3 regions of the Stutzerimonas sp. CXK-1 genome follow, and region 1 is predicted to be linked to each of the others. Evidence: predicted binding sites of a transcription regulator. Region 1 holds the regulator's gene; each other region holds the start of a gene.
What was found. Region 1 encodes LexA, which represses DNA repair genes until DNA is damaged. Its sites were predicted from a motif close to CTGTNTNNNNANACAG; they were not measured.
Positions count from the first base shown of each region.

Region 2: a site for LexA is predicted at 3,524-3,539, ahead of recN (DNA repair protein RecN). Genes of this name have one in related genera too.
Region 3: a site for LexA is predicted at 1,756-1,771, ahead of imuA (translesion DNA synthesis-associated protein ImuA). Genes of this name have one in related genera too.

Region 1 is NZ_CM173217.1:2,492,239-2,497,793, forward strand. It holds gene nagZ (beta-N-acetylhexosaminidase) at 1-979, opposite strand, end outside; gene AC0KXH_RS11605 (L,D-transpeptidase family protein) at 994-1,518, opposite strand; gene AC0KXH_RS11610 (TetR/AcrR family transcriptional regulator) at 1,558-2,265, opposite strand; gene lexA (transcriptional repressor LexA) at 2,460-3,068, shown strand; gene sulA (SOS-induced cell division inhibitor SulA) at 3,083-3,553, shown strand; gene AC0KXH_RS11625 (hypothetical protein) at 3,603-3,839, opposite strand; gene AC0KXH_RS11630 (DUF6586 family protein) at 4,063-4,584, opposite strand; gene topA (type I DNA topoisomerase) at 4,699-5,555, opposite strand, start outside.
Region 2 is NZ_CM173217.1:901,159-906,713, reverse strand. It holds gene dnaJ (molecular chaperone DnaJ) at 1-606, opposite strand, end outside; gene dnaK (molecular chaperone DnaK) at 773-2,686, opposite strand; gene grpE (nucleotide exchange factor GrpE) at 2,784-3,362, opposite strand; gene recN (DNA repair protein RecN) at 3,562-5,235, shown strand; gene fur (ferric iron uptake transcriptional regulator) at 5,319-5,555, opposite strand, start outside.
Region 3 is NZ_CM173217.1:2,285,313-2,290,867, reverse strand. It holds gene AC0KXH_RS10680 (Y-family DNA polymerase) at 1-1,110, opposite strand, end outside; gene imuA (translesion DNA synthesis-associated protein ImuA) at 1,118-1,735, opposite strand; gene AC0KXH_RS10670 (copper-binding protein) at 1,908-2,231, opposite strand; gene AC0KXH_RS10665 (efflux RND transporter permease subunit) at 2,228-5,386, opposite strand; gene AC0KXH_RS10660 (efflux RND transporter periplasmic adaptor subunit) at 5,383-5,555, opposite strand, start outside.

The DNA of each region.
Region 1 (5,555 bases):
CGCGCAACGCACCGAGCGCGGAAAGCCAACGCGGGCTCTGCTTGTAGTCCTGCGCAATCACGGAACGGGCGCGCATCCGGGCCAGCCTCGGCGAGGGCTTTACAGCCAGCCGCTGCAATGCCGAAACGGCCAGCTCGGCGGCTGCCCGGTCGTTGCACACCAGCCCCATGTCACAGCCGGCGCTCAGCGCGGCCTCGATGCGCGCCGCAGCATCGCCCGCTACATGGGCGCCGGCCATGGAAAGATCGTCGCTGAAGATCACGCCGGAGAAACCCAGCTCGCCGCGTAACACCTCTTGCAGCCAGCGCTGGGAGAAGCCCGCCGGCTGAGAATCTACCTGTGGATAGATCACGTGCGCGGGCATCACTGCGTCCAGCGTAGACGCCAGCCGCCGGAACGGCAGCAGATCGCACTGACGAATCTCCTCGAGGCTACGCTCGTCACGCGGTATCGCCACGTGCGAATCGGCTTCGGCCCAGCCGTGGCCGGGGAAGTGCTTTCCGGTCGCCGGCATGCCCGCCGCATGCATCCCGCCGATAAAGGCGCCGGCCAGTTCGGCCGCACGCTCGGGTGCCGCCTCGAACGCCCGCGCACCGATTACCGCACTGCGCTGATGGTCGAGATCGAGCACCGGAGCAAAGCTGAAATCGAGGCCGGCCGCGAGTACCTCCGTGGCCATCAACCAGCCGCAGGCCCGGGCAAGCTCGACGGCATCCGGGTGGTGGGCGAACTCGCGCATTGCCGGCAATCTGACGAAGCCCTGCCGCAAGCGCTGGACACGACCGCCTTCCTGATCGACGGCAATCAGCAAGTCCGGGCGCTCGGCGCGCACGGCCCGGCAGAGATCCAGCACCTGGCGAGGATGGTCGATGTTGCGCGCGAACAGGATCAAGCCGCCGACCTGCGGCTGGCGCAGCAACTGGCGATCCTCGGCAGTCAGCCAGGTGCCGCCGATATCCAGCATCAATGAACCTTGCATGAGGCAAAGAATCCTTAATCGAGTTTGGCGTGAGCCCACTGAGGATAAGAGGCTTCGTCGATGCGAACGGCGCAGTGCAACGGCACCCGTGCGAACAGCGCTATCAGCTCTTCGTTGCGCATGCGCACACAGCCGTGGGATAGCGGCACACCCATTGGCTCGGTGTCGGGTGTGCCGTGTATATAGATGTAGCGTCGGAACGTATCGACGCTTCCGAGTCGGTTGACGCCCTGTTCGCAGCCGCTCAGCCAGAGAATCCGACTGAGGATCCAGTCGCGCGCCGGAAACTGCGCGTGCAACTGCGGCGTCCAGACCTCTCCGGTCCAGCGTCGGCCGCGCAATACTGCCCCGGCCGGCAGACCCGCACCGACCTTCGCACGCACCTGGTGCAAGCCGCGCGGCGTACAGCCCGAGCCATTGTGTTCGCCCGGCCCGTTCACGGCAGTGGAAACAGAGGCACGAAAACAGAGCCTGTCGCGGGTGAACCCGTACAGGCACTGGTCAGCGAGGGAAACGAGGAGCAAATCGAGGTCAGCCATGGGCCGCTAGCTTAGCCCAAGCAGCCACAGGCTTGAACCTCAAGCCTTGGCAGGAACCGCCACCGCATTGCGCCGGGCCAACGGCTGAGCCTCGGCCAGTGGCGTATCGGCGATGGCACTGTCGGCGCGCATACCGGCAGCCAGGAACGGCACCATCATCCGCATGACCTGCTCGATCGATGTACGCGCGCCAAAATCGTTCTCGGCGATGGCCCTGAGCGCCTTGATGCCGGACATGCTGAAGGCTGCTGCACCCAGCATGAAATGCACTCGCCAGAACAGCTCGATCGGCGGCAGCGACGGAGCCGCCTCGTGTACCCGCAGCATGTAGCGGCGAAACACCTTGCCGTACATGTCTTCGAGATAATGCCGCAGGTGTCCCTGGCTCTGGCTGAACGACAGACCGAGCAAGCGCATGAAGATGGACAGGTCGTCACCGCTGCGCGGCTTCACAGCCAGCGCCTGCTCGACCAGGATACCGAGTAGCTCCTCAAGGGTGTCCGGCTTTCCGGCAAGCGCCTCTCGGCGGTCGAGTTCGCGTTCGAGGCTCGCGCAGAACGGACCGAGAAACCGTGAGAACACGGCCTGAATCAGCGCCTTCTTCGAGCCAAAGTGATAGTTCACCGCCGCCAGGTTCACCCCGGCCTTGCTGGTGATCAGACGAAGCGAAGTCTCGGCGAAGCCCTTTTCCGCGAACAGCTGTTCCGCAGCATCGAGAATGCGCTCAACTGTTTCCGACTGCGCCATGCCCCCTCCAGAAGACAAACAAGTGTTTGAAACTTACGTTTCAGTGTCTACCAAGTCAACCTGCATCCGCTTCGGCGGTTGTGCCGCTTTGTCGCAACCGGCCTTTTAAGAGGAAAAGGCGCGACGCGAGGCGATTGCCAACCCGCATGCACTGTATATAATCCCAGGCACTGTATAAAAGAACAGAGACCGCCATGATCAAGCTCACGCCCCGCCAGTCTCAGATCCTCGACTTCATCAAACGCTGCCTCGAAGACAACGGTTACCCGCCAACACGAGCGGAGATCGCGCAGGAGCTCGGCTTCAAATCCCCCAACGCAGCCGAAGAGCATCTCAAGGCCCTGGCGCGCAAAGGCGCCATCGAAATGACACCGGGCGCCTCACGCGGCATCCGCATCCCCGATTTCGAGCCAGCCACGCACGAGAGCGGGCTACCTATCATTGGCCGGGTCGCGGCCGGTGCGCCCATCCTGGCGCAACAGCATGTCGAAGAATCCTGCCAGATCAACCCCGCCTTTTTCCATCCGAAAGCCGATTATCTGCTACGGGTGCGCGGCATGAGCATGAAGGACATCGGCATCTTCGATGGCGATCTGCTTGCCGTCCATACCACGCGCGAAGCACGCAACGGGCAAGTGATAGTCGCTCGAGTCGGCGATGAAGTCACAGTCAAGCGCTTCAAGCGTGAGGGCAACAAGGTGTGGCTTCTGGCCGAAAACGAGGACTTCGCGCCGATCGAGGTAGACCTCGAAGAGCAGGAGCTGGTCATCGAAGGGTTGAGCGTCGGTGTCATTCGCCGCTAAACAGGAGAAGGATCATGCAGTACCGTTCCGAAACCATGCGACCACAGCTGTCACTGTTCGAAGGCATGATGGCCCAGCGCGCCATGCCATTCTGTGCAGCCCCTGCCTCTGTCGAGCCTCGCCCCGAGTACCTTAGCGAGCTTAGCCTGAGCGGCAACAGCGAACACTGCCACCTGTTGTTGACGCCTATCCTGAGGGATCTCAGCGAGGCGGACGACAAACGCTGGCTGACGCTGATTGCGCCCCCCGGCTCACTGAGCGGCAACTGGCTGCGTGACAGCGGCCTGAACCGCCAACGTGTGATCGTTCTGCACCCTCGTAATGACCAAAGCGCGCTCGAACTGGCCTGCAAGGCACTCGGCTCGGGCTGCAGTCACACCGTGATCACCTGGCAGGAAAAGCTCAGCAACGCTGAGCGTAACAAGCTTCGTGCGGCGGCCAGCCTGGGCCAGGCCAAAGGGCTGAATATCCGCCTGGGCTGCTAGGCCCTTCCCTCTCGGCGGCACAGGGATCGTGCCGGCAAGCCGCTTCGTATCAATGCAAGACGCGCGGCGACTCATCCTCGTATTCGAAATCGCCTTCGGCCATTTTCCCCGCCATCTGCACGCCGACGTTGAACATCGCCTTAGCCACCTCGACGTGCTGTCCCTGCAGGAACAGCCTGGCCTCCTCGGAGAAATCCAGCGTGACCAGCACCTCCTCGTCTTCGGCGCGGCGGAGCACGATGCGCCCATCGGGCATCTCGACAATCTCTAGAAAAGACGTAGGCATTCGGTTGGCTCTCGTTGAAAGGCGCGCATTGTACCAGTGGAGTGCCATGAGAAAAGGCTTGTACCCCGCGCTCAGCCATGAGGCCGATGAACGCGGCCATAGGCATCTCAGCTCGCCACCTGCCGCGCCGGCATAGCGAGCCCTGGCCTGATGCCTTGCCGCCGGCCACCCGTGAGGCACGAACGACACGACAGAAACGACGCGAATCAATTCAAGCCGGACGTCACCACTCAGTCATGGTCTCGCGGAAGCGCAGCACCAGCTCCTTGATGTTCGTGCGCCAGAGCTCCAGCTCGGTTCGCGACAAGGCTTCTGGCTGGTCCTCCTCGAGCGTCACCGCCTCGATAAGCGGCTGCCGTGGATCGACTTTGGCCTTCGTTGGCGCCTGAGGCGGCTGGAACAACGCGGCATGAGCCGACAGCAACCGGGCTAACCAAGTGTCCGGCTGTTCGGCGAGTTCGACCAGCTCGGCGAGCTCCTGGCTCGGCGCCTGCTCCAGCGCCTGGCGATTCAGAAACGCCTCGGCGCGAGGCGCATCAGCACCTGGCGACCGGTAGAAACCAGCGATTTCATGGCACAGGCCGAGCACGGCCCCGTATAGGTGAAACAGGCTCGCCTCACGCTCGGCCTGGACCTGCCCCTGAGCATTCAGGGTGCCGAGTGCGTCAGCCTTGCGCCAGTTTTCCAGCGAAAGGCCGGCAAAGAACAGTTTCTGGTTGGTACGGGTGTAGCGTTCGTGAGCCATGGTGCTCTCCGCAAAGCAGGATTGCCGCAAGAATGGACCGCCTGCGGCGACAAAACCAGCACATGCCCGACGGGCGCCCCGCTCATTCGAACCGGGCGCCGTCGCAGCGGCGCATCAGCGCTTGTCTTCCACCTTCCACTTACCGCCGTCGTAGAACGCCTTCCAGCCGCTGGGCTTGCCATTGACCTCGGACTGCACGTACTGCTCCTTGGTCTTGCGACTGAAGCGAATGACCGCTGGGCGTCCTTCGGGATCCTGCTGCGGCGCTTGGAGCAGGAAGTGGTACTTGGGATCGATCTCATCCCTGTGCGGGATCAGCTCGCTGACCAACGGCGCGCGCGTTTCGCGATTTTTCGGGAACTGGCTGGCGGCCAGGAACAGCCCCGACGCCCCGTCGCGCAGCACGTAGGTATCGTCGACTTTTTCGCATTTGAGTTCCGGCATCTTCACCGCATCCATCTTCGGCGGCGCCGGCTCACCATTCTTCAGGAGCTTGCGGGTGTTCTTGCATTCCGCATTGGTGCAGCCAAAGAACTTGCCGAACCGGCCGGTCTTGAGCTGCATCTCGCTGCCGCATTTGTCGCACTCCAGACTAGGGCCCTCGTAGCCCTTGATGCGGAACTGCCCCTCCTCCACTTCGTAGCCCGCGCAGTCGGGGTTGTTACCGCAAATATGCAGCTTGTGCTTTTCGTCGAGCAGGTAGGCATCCATCGCATTGCTGCAGATGGGGCAGCGGCGCTTGCCCAAGAGCACCAGGGATTCGGACTCGCCCTCGTCATCGGCTGCGATTTCGTCGCCCGGAATCAGATTGATAGTCGATTTGCAGCGCTCCTTCGGCGGCAGGCTGTAGCCGGAGCAACCGAGGAACACGCCGGTCGAGGCGGTGCGGATCATCATTGGCCGCCCGCAGACCTTGCACGGAATATCGGTCAGGGTCGGCTGGTTGGCACGCATGCCGCTATCCGGCGACT
Region 2 (5,555 bases), 1.6 Mb from region 1:
GCTGCCGCATGGGTCGGAGATCATCTTGCCGCTGCCATGGCAGCGCGGGCAGGTCTGCTGCACGGAGAAGAACCCCTGCTGCATGCGCACCTGGCCAATACCACCACAGGTCGTACAGGTGACCGGCGTGGTTCCCTTCTTCGCGCCAGAGCCGTTGCAGACCTTGCACTCGGCAAGCGTCGGGACCCGAATGGTCACTGTGGTGCCGCGCACAGCCTCCTCGAGATCCAGCTCGAGCGTGTAGCGCAGATCGCTGCCGCGCTGGGAGCCGCCACGCGAAGCTCCGCGGGCGCCACCAAAGAAATCGCTGAAGACGTCACCGAAGATGTCCGAGAAGTTGGCACCACCAAAACCTGCACCGCCAGCCCCACCCATCTGCGGGTCGACCCCGGCGTGACCATACTGGTCATAGGCTGCCCGCTTGCTGGCATCGGAGAGCACTTCATAGGCCTCGTTGGCCTCCTTGAACGCCTCTTCAGCCGCCTTGTCGCCCGGATTACGGTCCGGGTGGTGCTTCATGGCGAGGCGGCGGTAGGCCTTTTTCAGATCCGCCTCGCTCGCGCCGCGCTCGACACCCAGCACTTCGTAATAATCACGTTTGGCCATAACTTTCCTGAACCCTCAATTCATGCCCTCCAGACACGCCGACGCGGGAGTGAACTCCCGCGTGGCAGTCGGCCCGACCGGAGGCAGCCGGTCGAGCTGGAGCGAAAAGCGGCAGGCCCGAGGCGCTGCCGCATCCCTGGAAACCCCAGGGGTCATAAGCGGAAGCTTACTTGTTGTCCTTGACCTCTTCGAACTCGGCATCCACGACGTCATCGCCCGCCTGCGACTTGCCTGCCTCGGCCTGCCCCTCGCCGCCCTGCGGCTGCTCGGCATACATCTTCTGGGCCAGCGGAGTGGACGCCTGGGACACGGCAGCGATCTTCGCTTCGATTTCCGCCTTGTCATCGCCCTTGACCGCTGCTTCCAGCTCGCCCAGCGCCTTCTCGATGCTGGCCTTGTCATCCGCACTGGCCTTGTCGCCAGCCTCGGTCAACATCTTGCGCGTGGCATGCACCAGCTGATCACCCTGGTTGCGCGCCGTCACCAGCTCCTCGAACTTGCGATCCTCCTCGGCGTTGGCCTCAGCGTCGCGCACCATCTGCTCGATCTCCTCCTCGGACAGACCGGAGTTGGCCTTGATCACGATCGACTGTTGCTTGCCGGTCGCCTTGTCCTTGGCGGACACATGCAGAATGCCGTTGGCATCGATGTCGAAGGTGACCTCGATCTGCGGCATGCCGCGCGGCGCCGGCGGGATGTCAGCCAGATCGAAGCGACCCAGCGACTTGTTCTGCGCCGCCTGCTTGCGCTCACCCTGCAGCACGTGGATGGTCACGGCACTCTGGTTGTCGTCGGCGGTGGAGAACACCTGCGACTTCTTGGTCGGGATGGTGGTGTTCTTCTCGATCAGCGGAGTCATCACACCGCCGAGGGTCTCGATGCCCAGCGTCAGCGGCGACACGTCCAGCAGCAGCACGTCCTTGACGTCGCCAGCCAGCACCGCGCCCTGAATGGCAGCACCCATGGCAACGGCTTCGTCCGGGTTGACGTCCTTGCGCGGCTCCTTGCCGAAGAACTCGGCGACCTGCTTCTGCACCAGCGGCATGCGGGTCTGGCCACCGACCAGGATCACGTCGTCGATCTTGGAGACGTCGATGCCGGCATCCTTCAGTGCGATGCGGCACGGCTCGATGGTCCGCTCGACCAGATCCTCGACCAGCGACTCCAGCTTGGCACGGGAGATCTTCACGTTCAGGTGCTTCGGACCGGACGCATCGGCCGTGATGTACGGCAGGTTGACGTCGGTCTGCTGGCTGGAGGACAGCTCGATCTTGGCCTTCTCGGCCGCTTCCTTCAAGCGCTGCATGGCCAGCGGATCACCCTTGAGGTTGATGCCGCTTTCCTTCTTGAACTCGTCGACGAGATAGTCGATCAGGCGAATGTCGAAGTCTTCACCACCGAGGAAGGTATCGCCATTGGTGGCCAGCACCTCGAACTGATGCTCACCGTCGACCTCGGCGATCTCGATCACCGACACGTCGAAGGTACCGCCGCCCAGGTCATAGACGATCACGGTATGGTCGCCCTTGGCCTTGTCCATGCCGTAGGCCAGCGCCGCAGCGGTCGGCTCGTTGATGATCCGCTTGACGTCCAGGCCGGCGATGCGACCGGCGTCCTTGGTGGCCTGGCGCTGGCTGTCGTTGAAGTAGGCCGGCACGGTGATCACCGCCTCGGTCACGGCTTCACCCAGATAGTCCTCGGCGGTCTTCTTCATCTTCTTCAGGACTTCGGCGCTGATCTGTGGCGGCGCCATCTTCTGGCCCTTCACCTCCACCCAGGCATCGCCGTTGTCGGCCTTGACGATGCTGTAGGGCACCATCTTGATGTCCTTCTGCACGACGTCCTCTTCGAAGCGACGACCGATCAGACGCTTGACTGCATAAAGGGTGTTCTGCGGATTGGTCACCGCCTGGCGCTTGGCCGACTGGCCGACCAGGGTTTCGCCATCATTGGTGTAGGCGATGATCGAAGGCGTGGTGCGCGCGCCCTCGGCGTTCTCGATGACCTTGACGTTGCCGTTTTCCATGATGGAGACGCAGGAGTTGGTGGTCCCCAGGTCGATACCGATGATTTTGCCCATATCTCTCTCCGAATCTTGGTTGGTCCGCGCCTTCAGCCTGGCGCCGGATAAAGCTTTAATTTCGCTTGCCTAGCAGATGGGGCCTGCGCCCGCTATTTCAAGCCTTCTCGTCGATCGAAGGCGGCGCGTCTGCCGGAGCCTTGCTGACAACAACCATGGCCGGCCGCAACAGCCGCCCATTGAGCAGGTAGCCCTTCTGGAACACCTTGATCACGCTGCCTGGCTCGGCATGCATGCTCTCCTCCATTGCCATCGCCTGGTGGTGCTCGGGATTGAAGGGTTCACCCACCGGGTCGACTGCCACGAGCTGGTGCCGTGCGAGCGTGTCGAGCAGCAGCTTATGGGTCAGCTCGAGCCCTTCGCGCACCGCCTTGCTGGTCTCGTCGTCCGGCCGTGTCAGCTCCAGGCCACGCTCCAGGCTGTCGGCTACCGGCAACAGGTCGCCAGCGAACTTCTCCAGGGCGAACTTGTGCGCCTTTTCCACGTCCTGCTCGGCACGTCGGCGGATGTTCTGCAACTCGGCAGCCACGCGCAGCGACTGATCCTGCGCCGCGGCGAGCTGCTCTTCGAGCGACTGCACGCGCGCGGCAAGATCCTCGGCCACGCTGTTTTCGGCTTCGGGATTTTCCGGGGGCTGGTTATCCAGGTTCTGCTCGTCGGCCATGCGCTCCTCCATATCTGTCTCAATGCGGGGCATCCCCCGCGCATGTGCCGCTATATGGGGGCAGCGAAGAGCGCTTCAAGGCACCGGGAGCAGATATGCGCAAAAAGGCGACACATCCGCCGCAGCCGACTCGATGCAGCGTTCGACGGTGCTTGAAGGGCGCCGAAAAAGCACTGTATAAATAGCCAGCCACATCAATTGGAGCGCCGCCATGCTGGTCCATCTGTCGGTCCACAACTACGCCATCGTCGAACACCTCGATCTCGAACTGCAGCGAGGGATGACGGTGATCAGCGGCGAAACGGGCGCAGGCAAGTCGATCATGCTCGATGCGCTGGGCCTCGCACTTGGTGATCGCGCCGACAGCAGCGTGGTCCGCCAGGGTGCGGACAAGGCAGATATCCTTGCCAGCTTCGATCTGGCCGATATCCCTGATGCCCAGGCCTGGCTGGCCGCGCGCGACCTCGACAACGACGGACCGTGCATCCTGCGCCGCGTGATTACGGCCGAAGGTCGTTCGCGCGGCTACATCAACGGGTCGCCCTGCCCGCAAGGCGATCTCAAGGCGCTCGGCGAGCTTTTGATCGATATTCACAGCCAGCACGAGCATCAATCGCTGCTCAAGCCAGACACGCATCGCCGCTTGCTGGACGAGTACGCCGGCGCTCAGGAGCTGGCCCGGCAGGTCCATCTCGCTGCGCAGCGCTGGAAGCAAACACGCCAGACGCTCGACCGCCTGAGCAACGCGAGCGACGAGCAACGTGCACGCCATCAGTTGCTCAGCTATCAGCTCGAAGAGCTGGAGAATCTGGCGTTGGGCGAACATGAACTGGAGCAACTGGAGCAGGAGCACAAGAACCTCGCCAATGCCGGGCAACTGCTCGGCGCCTGCCAGCAGGTCATGGAACTCTGTAGCGAGAACGATGCCGGGAATGTGCTATCGGCGCTCACGTCAAGCCTGCAACGCCTGACGGCTTTCCAGGGTCAATCCGGCGCGCTGGGCGAAGCCGTCAACCTGCTCGCCAGTGCGCAGATCCAGGTCGAGGAAGCAGTTGGCGAGCTCAACCGTTTCATCGACCATTTCGACGCGGACCCCCAGCGCCAACAAGCGCTGGAAGAACGACTGGATGCCATCTACGGCCTGGCACGCAAGCATCGTGTACAGCCGGCCGAACTGCCCGAGCTGCAGCAACGCCTGCTGAGCGAGCTGGAAAGCCTGAACGCCGATGACGAGGCCGTCGAACGTCTGGGCGAGGAGCTCGAAGCCTACGCACGGCATTACCTCGAGAAGGCCGAAGAGCTGAGCCGCGTTCGTCAGGCGGCGGCTACCTGCCTGGGCGAAGCGGTGGAAGACGAGATCCAGCGCCTGGGAATGCCGGGCGGGCGCTTCAGCGTGGTGCTCAAGCCGGTCGCGCCGGGCGAGAACCCGCCACACGGCCTGGAACTGGTGGAGTTCCTGGTCAGTGCCAACCCCGGTCAGCCGCCGCGTGCCCTGGCCAAGGTCGCTTCGGGCGGTGAACTCTCGCGCATCAGCCTGGCGATTCAGGTCATCACCGCACAGACCTCGCGCACGCCGACGCTGGTATTCGACGAAGTCGATGTCGGCATCGGCGGCCCTACGGCCGAGATTGTCGGCCAACTGTTGCGTCGTCTCGGCGAGCGCGGCCAGGTACTCACAGTTACCCACCTGCCGCAGGTAGCCGCCCAGGGCCACAACCACCTGTTCGTGCACAAGGCGCGCGGCGTCGACGAAACCCGCACCGCAGTTGCCGAGCTGAATGGCGACGCCAGGGTCGAAGAAATCGCCAGAATGCTCGGTGGGGTCGACCTGACCGAACAGTCGCTGGCCCATGCCCGGCAGATGGTCTCTACCGCGCAGGCATAACGCTTCGCCGCGAGAGCAGCTGCAGCCGCCATAAATGAAAAACCCCGCCACTATGGGCGGGGTTTCAGTATCGACCGCGCTGATCAGCCCTTCTTGCGCACGTAGAGCACCAGATTGTGATCGACCAGCTCGTAGCCGTGGCGAGCGACGATCTCCTTCTGCAGCTTTTCGATCTCCGAATCGAAGAACTCGATGACATCACCGCTATCAACGCAGACCATATGGTCGTGATGGCCACCGTCGGCCAGCTCGAATACGGCATGCCCCCCATCGAAGTTGTGGCGAACCACCAGGCCAGCCGCCTCAAATTGAGTCAGAAC
Region 3 (5,555 bases), 210 kb from region 1:
CACGGCGTCTTCGCCCAGGCGTGCTCGCAGCCGCTCGCGCAACTGCTCCCAGGGCAGCGATTGCTGAGGGCGCTCGTCGAACAGCTGGCGGCGCTCCGGGGCGAAGGCCGGCAGGTCACGGGCAACCAGGCGGACCGCGAGCACCGGTGCCGGCAGTTGCAGCTGTTCGAGCCGGCCACGGGTCAGCTCGAACAGCATGGCCGCTTCGCGCTCGGCACCGAGCAGGCCGACAACGACCTGGCTGTCGGCGTGGTGACGATGCTCCAGATACAGCACGAAGCGCTGCACACCGCTGTCACGGCCGGCCAGGTAGGCGGCGAGGTCGGCGGTCAGGCGGCGCAGCGGGAACAGCATCGCCTGGTGGGACTCGACCTCGAAATTCAGCTCGATGCGCGCCTCGAACAGGTCCGGCGGGCGATAGAACGCCAGGGCCAGCGGGCGGCGCCCGAACAGGGTATCGAGCTGGATCAGCACCTCGGCGGCAAAGCGCTTGGCCAGGCCATCGCGTGGCAATGCCAGCAGCTGCTGCAGGCGGTGCACGCCCATGCGGGCAAAGGCCGTGGCCGCCTCGCGGGGCAGGCCGAGGCGCTCGACCGGCAACTGGCCGAGCGCCTGCTGCAGCGCGATGTCGTCGGTCACTGCCAGACCGTCATGGGCGTTGGCCAGCACGCGTGCCGCTGCCGGGTTGGGCGCGAGCGTGATGCGATGGCGAAAGCCCAGTGCCGTCAGCTGCTCGCGCAGGCGCGCCTCGAAGCGTGGCCAGGGGCCGAACAGGCCGAGGCTCGACTGCACTTCCAGGAGCAGGCAACGCGGATAGTGCAGGCTGACCTGGGCGCTGTAGCCATAGGCCCAGGCCGCGAGGAACTGCTGCCAGTGTTGCACGTGCGCGAGGTCGTAATCGGCCACGGCGAAGTCGCGGGTCAGCGCCTGGGCCGCGGTGAGCGATTGCCCCGGTTTGAGGCCGAGCGCGCGGGCGGCTGGGTTGACTGCCTGCAACACGCGGCGCTGCGGCGGCCCGGCGAGCAGTACCAGCGGCGCCTCGGCATCGGTGCGCTGGCGCAGGATGCCGTCCATCGCCAGTTGCGGTAGCAGAATGCAGGCCCAGAGCATGCAGGCCTCACTGCCAGGCCGCCGCGGCCAGCGGGCGTTCCGGCGCCAGGCCACCGCGACACTTGAGTACGCGCAGCTGCAGCGGCTGCGCCTCGAGGGCCAGGCGCAGTGCGGCAGGCGAAGGGTTGAGCGCCTCTTCCAACGGGCGATAGGCGAATGCCAGCGTCTGGCCGGTTTCGGCCGCCACCTGCAGGCGGCGCAGGGCGCGGTCGTCGGCCTGCTTCGGCCAGCACAGCACCGCGCCGCAGCTGCCCGAGCGCAGGCACTGCTCGGCAGCCCACAGGGCCTCGCGTCCCGTTGCCTGGACGATGGCCAGCCGGGTGAGGTCGACGCCAGCCGCCAGCCAGGCGCGCGGGTAGGGAATGTGCGGTGGGCCGACCAGCACCACGCGTTCGCCGGCGCGGGTCAGCCGCGCCAGGGTCGGCCATAGCAGGCGCAGCTCGCCGATGCCGGGCGCGGCGAGCAGGATTTCGCTGAGTGCCGCCGACGGCCAGCCACGCCCCGGCAGCAGGGCGTCGAGCGCCGCATGGCCGGTAGGGTGCTGGCTCGCCGGAGCGGATATGGCCTGGCCGCGCCAGACGCGGCGCGCATCGAGCAGGCGGTCGAGGGCGACCACGGACGACATGCTGAAGTGACCTGTTGATACTGTATATGGATACAGTATTTGGCCTCAGGCACAGCTCGGTCAAGGTGCAGATGATGAGCTGTACCTGTGTCAGCAGGCGGCGCCGGAAAGGCGCCGAGCCTTGCCCGTGGTCGTCACCGCCGGATGCCAAGGCCGGCGCTGGCCGGCCTGTTCAGCGCTTTTCGATGCGCAGGATCGTCGAGCGCATGCCTGTCGAGCGGAACTCGAAGGCGATACGGTCACCCGGTGCGAGCGAGGCGATCTGCGCGGGCGTCGCCTTGAAGCCCATCGTCATTGCCGGCCAGCCCAGCGCAGGCACCGGGCCGTGGGCAATGACGATCCTGTTCTTTTCGGGCATGAGCTTTTGCACCGTGCCGGTGACGCTGGCCGTCTGCACCGTGGGCTGCTGGTTCACGGCCGGGGTCGTTGCCGTTTCCGCCGCCTGGGCAGTCGGCAGCAGCAGGACAGTGGCCAGGGCGAAATGAGCGAGGTTCATGGGCGTTTCTCCAGGGGGTTGTCGAGGGAGGGGATGGCCTGTCGGCGGCGCATCAGCAGGTACGCCGCCGGCAGGACGAAGAGCGACAGCAGCGGGGCGGTGATCATGCCGCCGACCATGGGCGCGGCGATGCGGCTCATGATCTCGCTGCCCGTACCGCTGGCCAGCAGGATCGGCAGCAGGCCGGCGATGATCACCGCCACGGTCATCGCCTTGGGCCGCACACGCTGCACCGCACCCTCGCGGATGGCGTCGAGCAGCGCCGCCTGGCCGTGGCGGCCGGCAGCGAGACGGTCGTGCCAGGCGTTCTTCAGGTACAGCAGCATGATCACGCCGAACTCGGCCGAGACCCCGGCCAGGGCGATGAAGCCGACCCCGGTGGCCACCGACAGGTGGTAGCCCAGCAGGTGCAGGAACCAGACGCCGCCGGTGAGAGCGAAGGGCAGCGTGGCCATGATCAGCAGCGCCTCGTCGAGGCGGCCGAAGGTCAGGTAGAGCAGCACGAAGATGATCAGCAGGGTGGCCGGCACCACCAGCTTCAGCCGGGCGTTGGCGCGCTCCATGAACTCGAACTGGCCCGAATAGCTGATGCTCATGCCCGGCTCCAGTTGCACGCCGTCGCCGACCGCCTGGCGCAGGTCGCGCACCACGGCGGCGATGTCGCGGCCGCGCACGTCGACATAGACCCAGCCGGAGAGCCGCGCATTCTCGCTCTTGAGCATCGGCGGGCCGTCGCTGACCTCGATGCGCGCCACCGTGCCGAGGGTGATCTGGCTGCCGCCGGGTGTGAGGACCGGCAGTTCGCGCAGGTCGCTCAGCGAGTCGCGCCATTCGCGCCCGTAGCGCAGGTTGATCGGGTAGCGCGCCAGCCCCTCGACGGTCTCGCCGACGTTCTGCCCGCCGATGGCGCCGGCGACGATGGCCTGCACGTCGGCGATGTTCAGCCCGTAGCGCGCGGCGGCGGCGCGGTCGATGTCGACGTCGACGTAGCGCCCGCCGGTGAGCCGCTCGGCCAGTGCCGAGGTCACGCCGGGCACCTCGCGGGCGATCCGCTCCACCGCCTGGGTGGCACGGTCGATCTGCGCCAGCTCGGTGCCGTAGACCTTGACCCCGATGGGGCTCTTGATCCCGGTGGCGAGCATGTCGATGCGGTTGCGGATCGGCGGGATCCACAGGTTGGCCAGCCCGGGCACCTGCACGGTGCGGTCGAGCTCCTCGACCAGCTTTTCCGGCGTCATGCCGGCGCGCCACTCGCTTCTGGGCTTGAACTGGATGGTGGTCTCGAACATCTCCAGCGGCGCCGGGTCGGTGGCGCTCTCGGCGCGCCCGGCCTTGCCGAACACCCGCGCCACTTCCGGCACGCTGCGGATCAGCCGGTCGGTCTGCTGCAGCAGCGCCGAAGCCTTCTGCGCCGAGAGCCCGGGCAGGGCGGTGGGCATGTAGAGCAGGTCACCTTCATCCAGCGGCGGGAGAAACTCGCCACCCAGGCGGCTGGCCGGCCAGAAGCCGGAGGCGAATACCAGCAGCGCCAGCAGCAGCGTCATTTTCGGCCAGCGCAGCACCACATCCAGCGCCGGCCTGTAGAGGCGGATCAGGCCGCGGTTCAGCGGGTTGCGCTGTTCGTCGGGGATGCGTCCGCGGATCCAGTAGCCCATCAGCACCGGCACCAGGGTGACCGACAGCCCGGCTGCCGCGGCCATCGCATAGGTCTTGGTGAACGCCAGCGGGCCGAACAGCCGGCCTTCCTGTGCCTCGAGGGTGAACACCGGGATGAACGACAGGGTGATGATCAGCAGGCTGAAGAACAGCGCCGGGCCGACCTCGGCGGCCGCCTCGGTCATCACCTGCCAGTGCGCCTGGCCCTTGAGCGTGGCGCCCGGGTGCCGGCGATGCCAGGCTTCGACGTGCTTGTGCGCGTTCTCGATCATGACGATGGCAGCGTCGACCATCGCACCGATGGCGATGGCGATGCCGCCCAGGGACATGATGTTGGCGTTGATGCCCTGGCGCTGCATGACGATGAAGGCGATGAGGATGCCCACCGGCAGCGAGACGATCGCCACCAGCGACGAGCGCAGGTGCCAGAGGAACAGCGCACAGACCAGCGCGACGACGATGAACTCCTCGATCAGCTTGTGGCTGAGGTTTTCCACTGCGCGGTCGATCAGCTGGCTGCGGTCGTAGGTGGTGACGATCTCCACGCCCGCCGGCAGGCTGGCTTTCAGCTCGTCCAGCCTCGCCTCGACCGCGGCGATGGTCTCGCGGGCGTTCTTGCCGCTGCGCAGGATCACCACGCCGCCGGCCACCTCGCCTTCGCCATCGAGTTCGGCGATGCCGCGGCGCATCTCCGGGCCGAGCTGGACGTGGGCGACGTCGCCGAGGGTCACCGGCACGCCGTTGCCGTCCAGGCGCAGCGGGATCGCGCGAAAGTCGGCGAGGCTCTTCAGGTAGCCGCTGGCGCGCACCATGAACTCGGTCTCGGCCAGCTCCAGCACGCTGCCGCCGGTCTCGCGGTTGGCCTCGTCGATGGCCTGGGCGACCTGCTGCTGGGTGATGCCGCGGCTGGCCATGCGCACCGGGTCGAGCACCACCTGGTACTGCCGGACCATGCCGCCGATGGCCGCGACCTCGGCGACGTTGGGCAGCGTCTTGAGCTCGTAGCGCAGGAACCAGTCCTGCAGCGAGCGCAGCTGCGAGAGGTCGTGGCGGCCGCTGCGGTCGACCAGCGCGTACTGGTAGATCCAGCCGACGCCGGTGGCGTCCGGTCCCAGCGCCGGCCTGGCCGCGGCCGGCAGGCGGCTCTGCACCTGGCTGAGGTATTCGAGCACCCGCGAGCGTGCCCAGTAGAGGTCGGTGCCGTCCTCGAACAGCACGTAGACATAGCTGTCGCCGAAGAACGAATAGCCGCGCACCGTCTTGGCCCCGGGCACCGAGAGCATGGTGGTGGTCAGCGGGTAGGTGACCTGGTTCTCGACGATCTGCGGCGCCTGCCCCGGGTAGGAGGTGCGGATGATGACCTGCACATCGGAGAGGTCCGGCAGGGCGTCGATGGGGGTGTGCCTGACCGACCAGACGCCCCAGGCGACGGCGAACAGCGTGGCCAGCAACACCAGGAAGCGGTTGGCCACCGACCAGCGGATCAGCGCGGCGATCATGGCTGGCCTCCGAGCTTCTCGATGCGTTCGATGATCAGGCCTTCGTCACTTTGCCGCGCCGCGACACGCACGCGGTCGCCGCTCTTCAGGCCGTCGAGCAGGGCTTCGCTGGCGACTGGAAAGGGCATGGTCATGCCCGGCATGTTCAGCGAACGGAACGGCCCGTGGG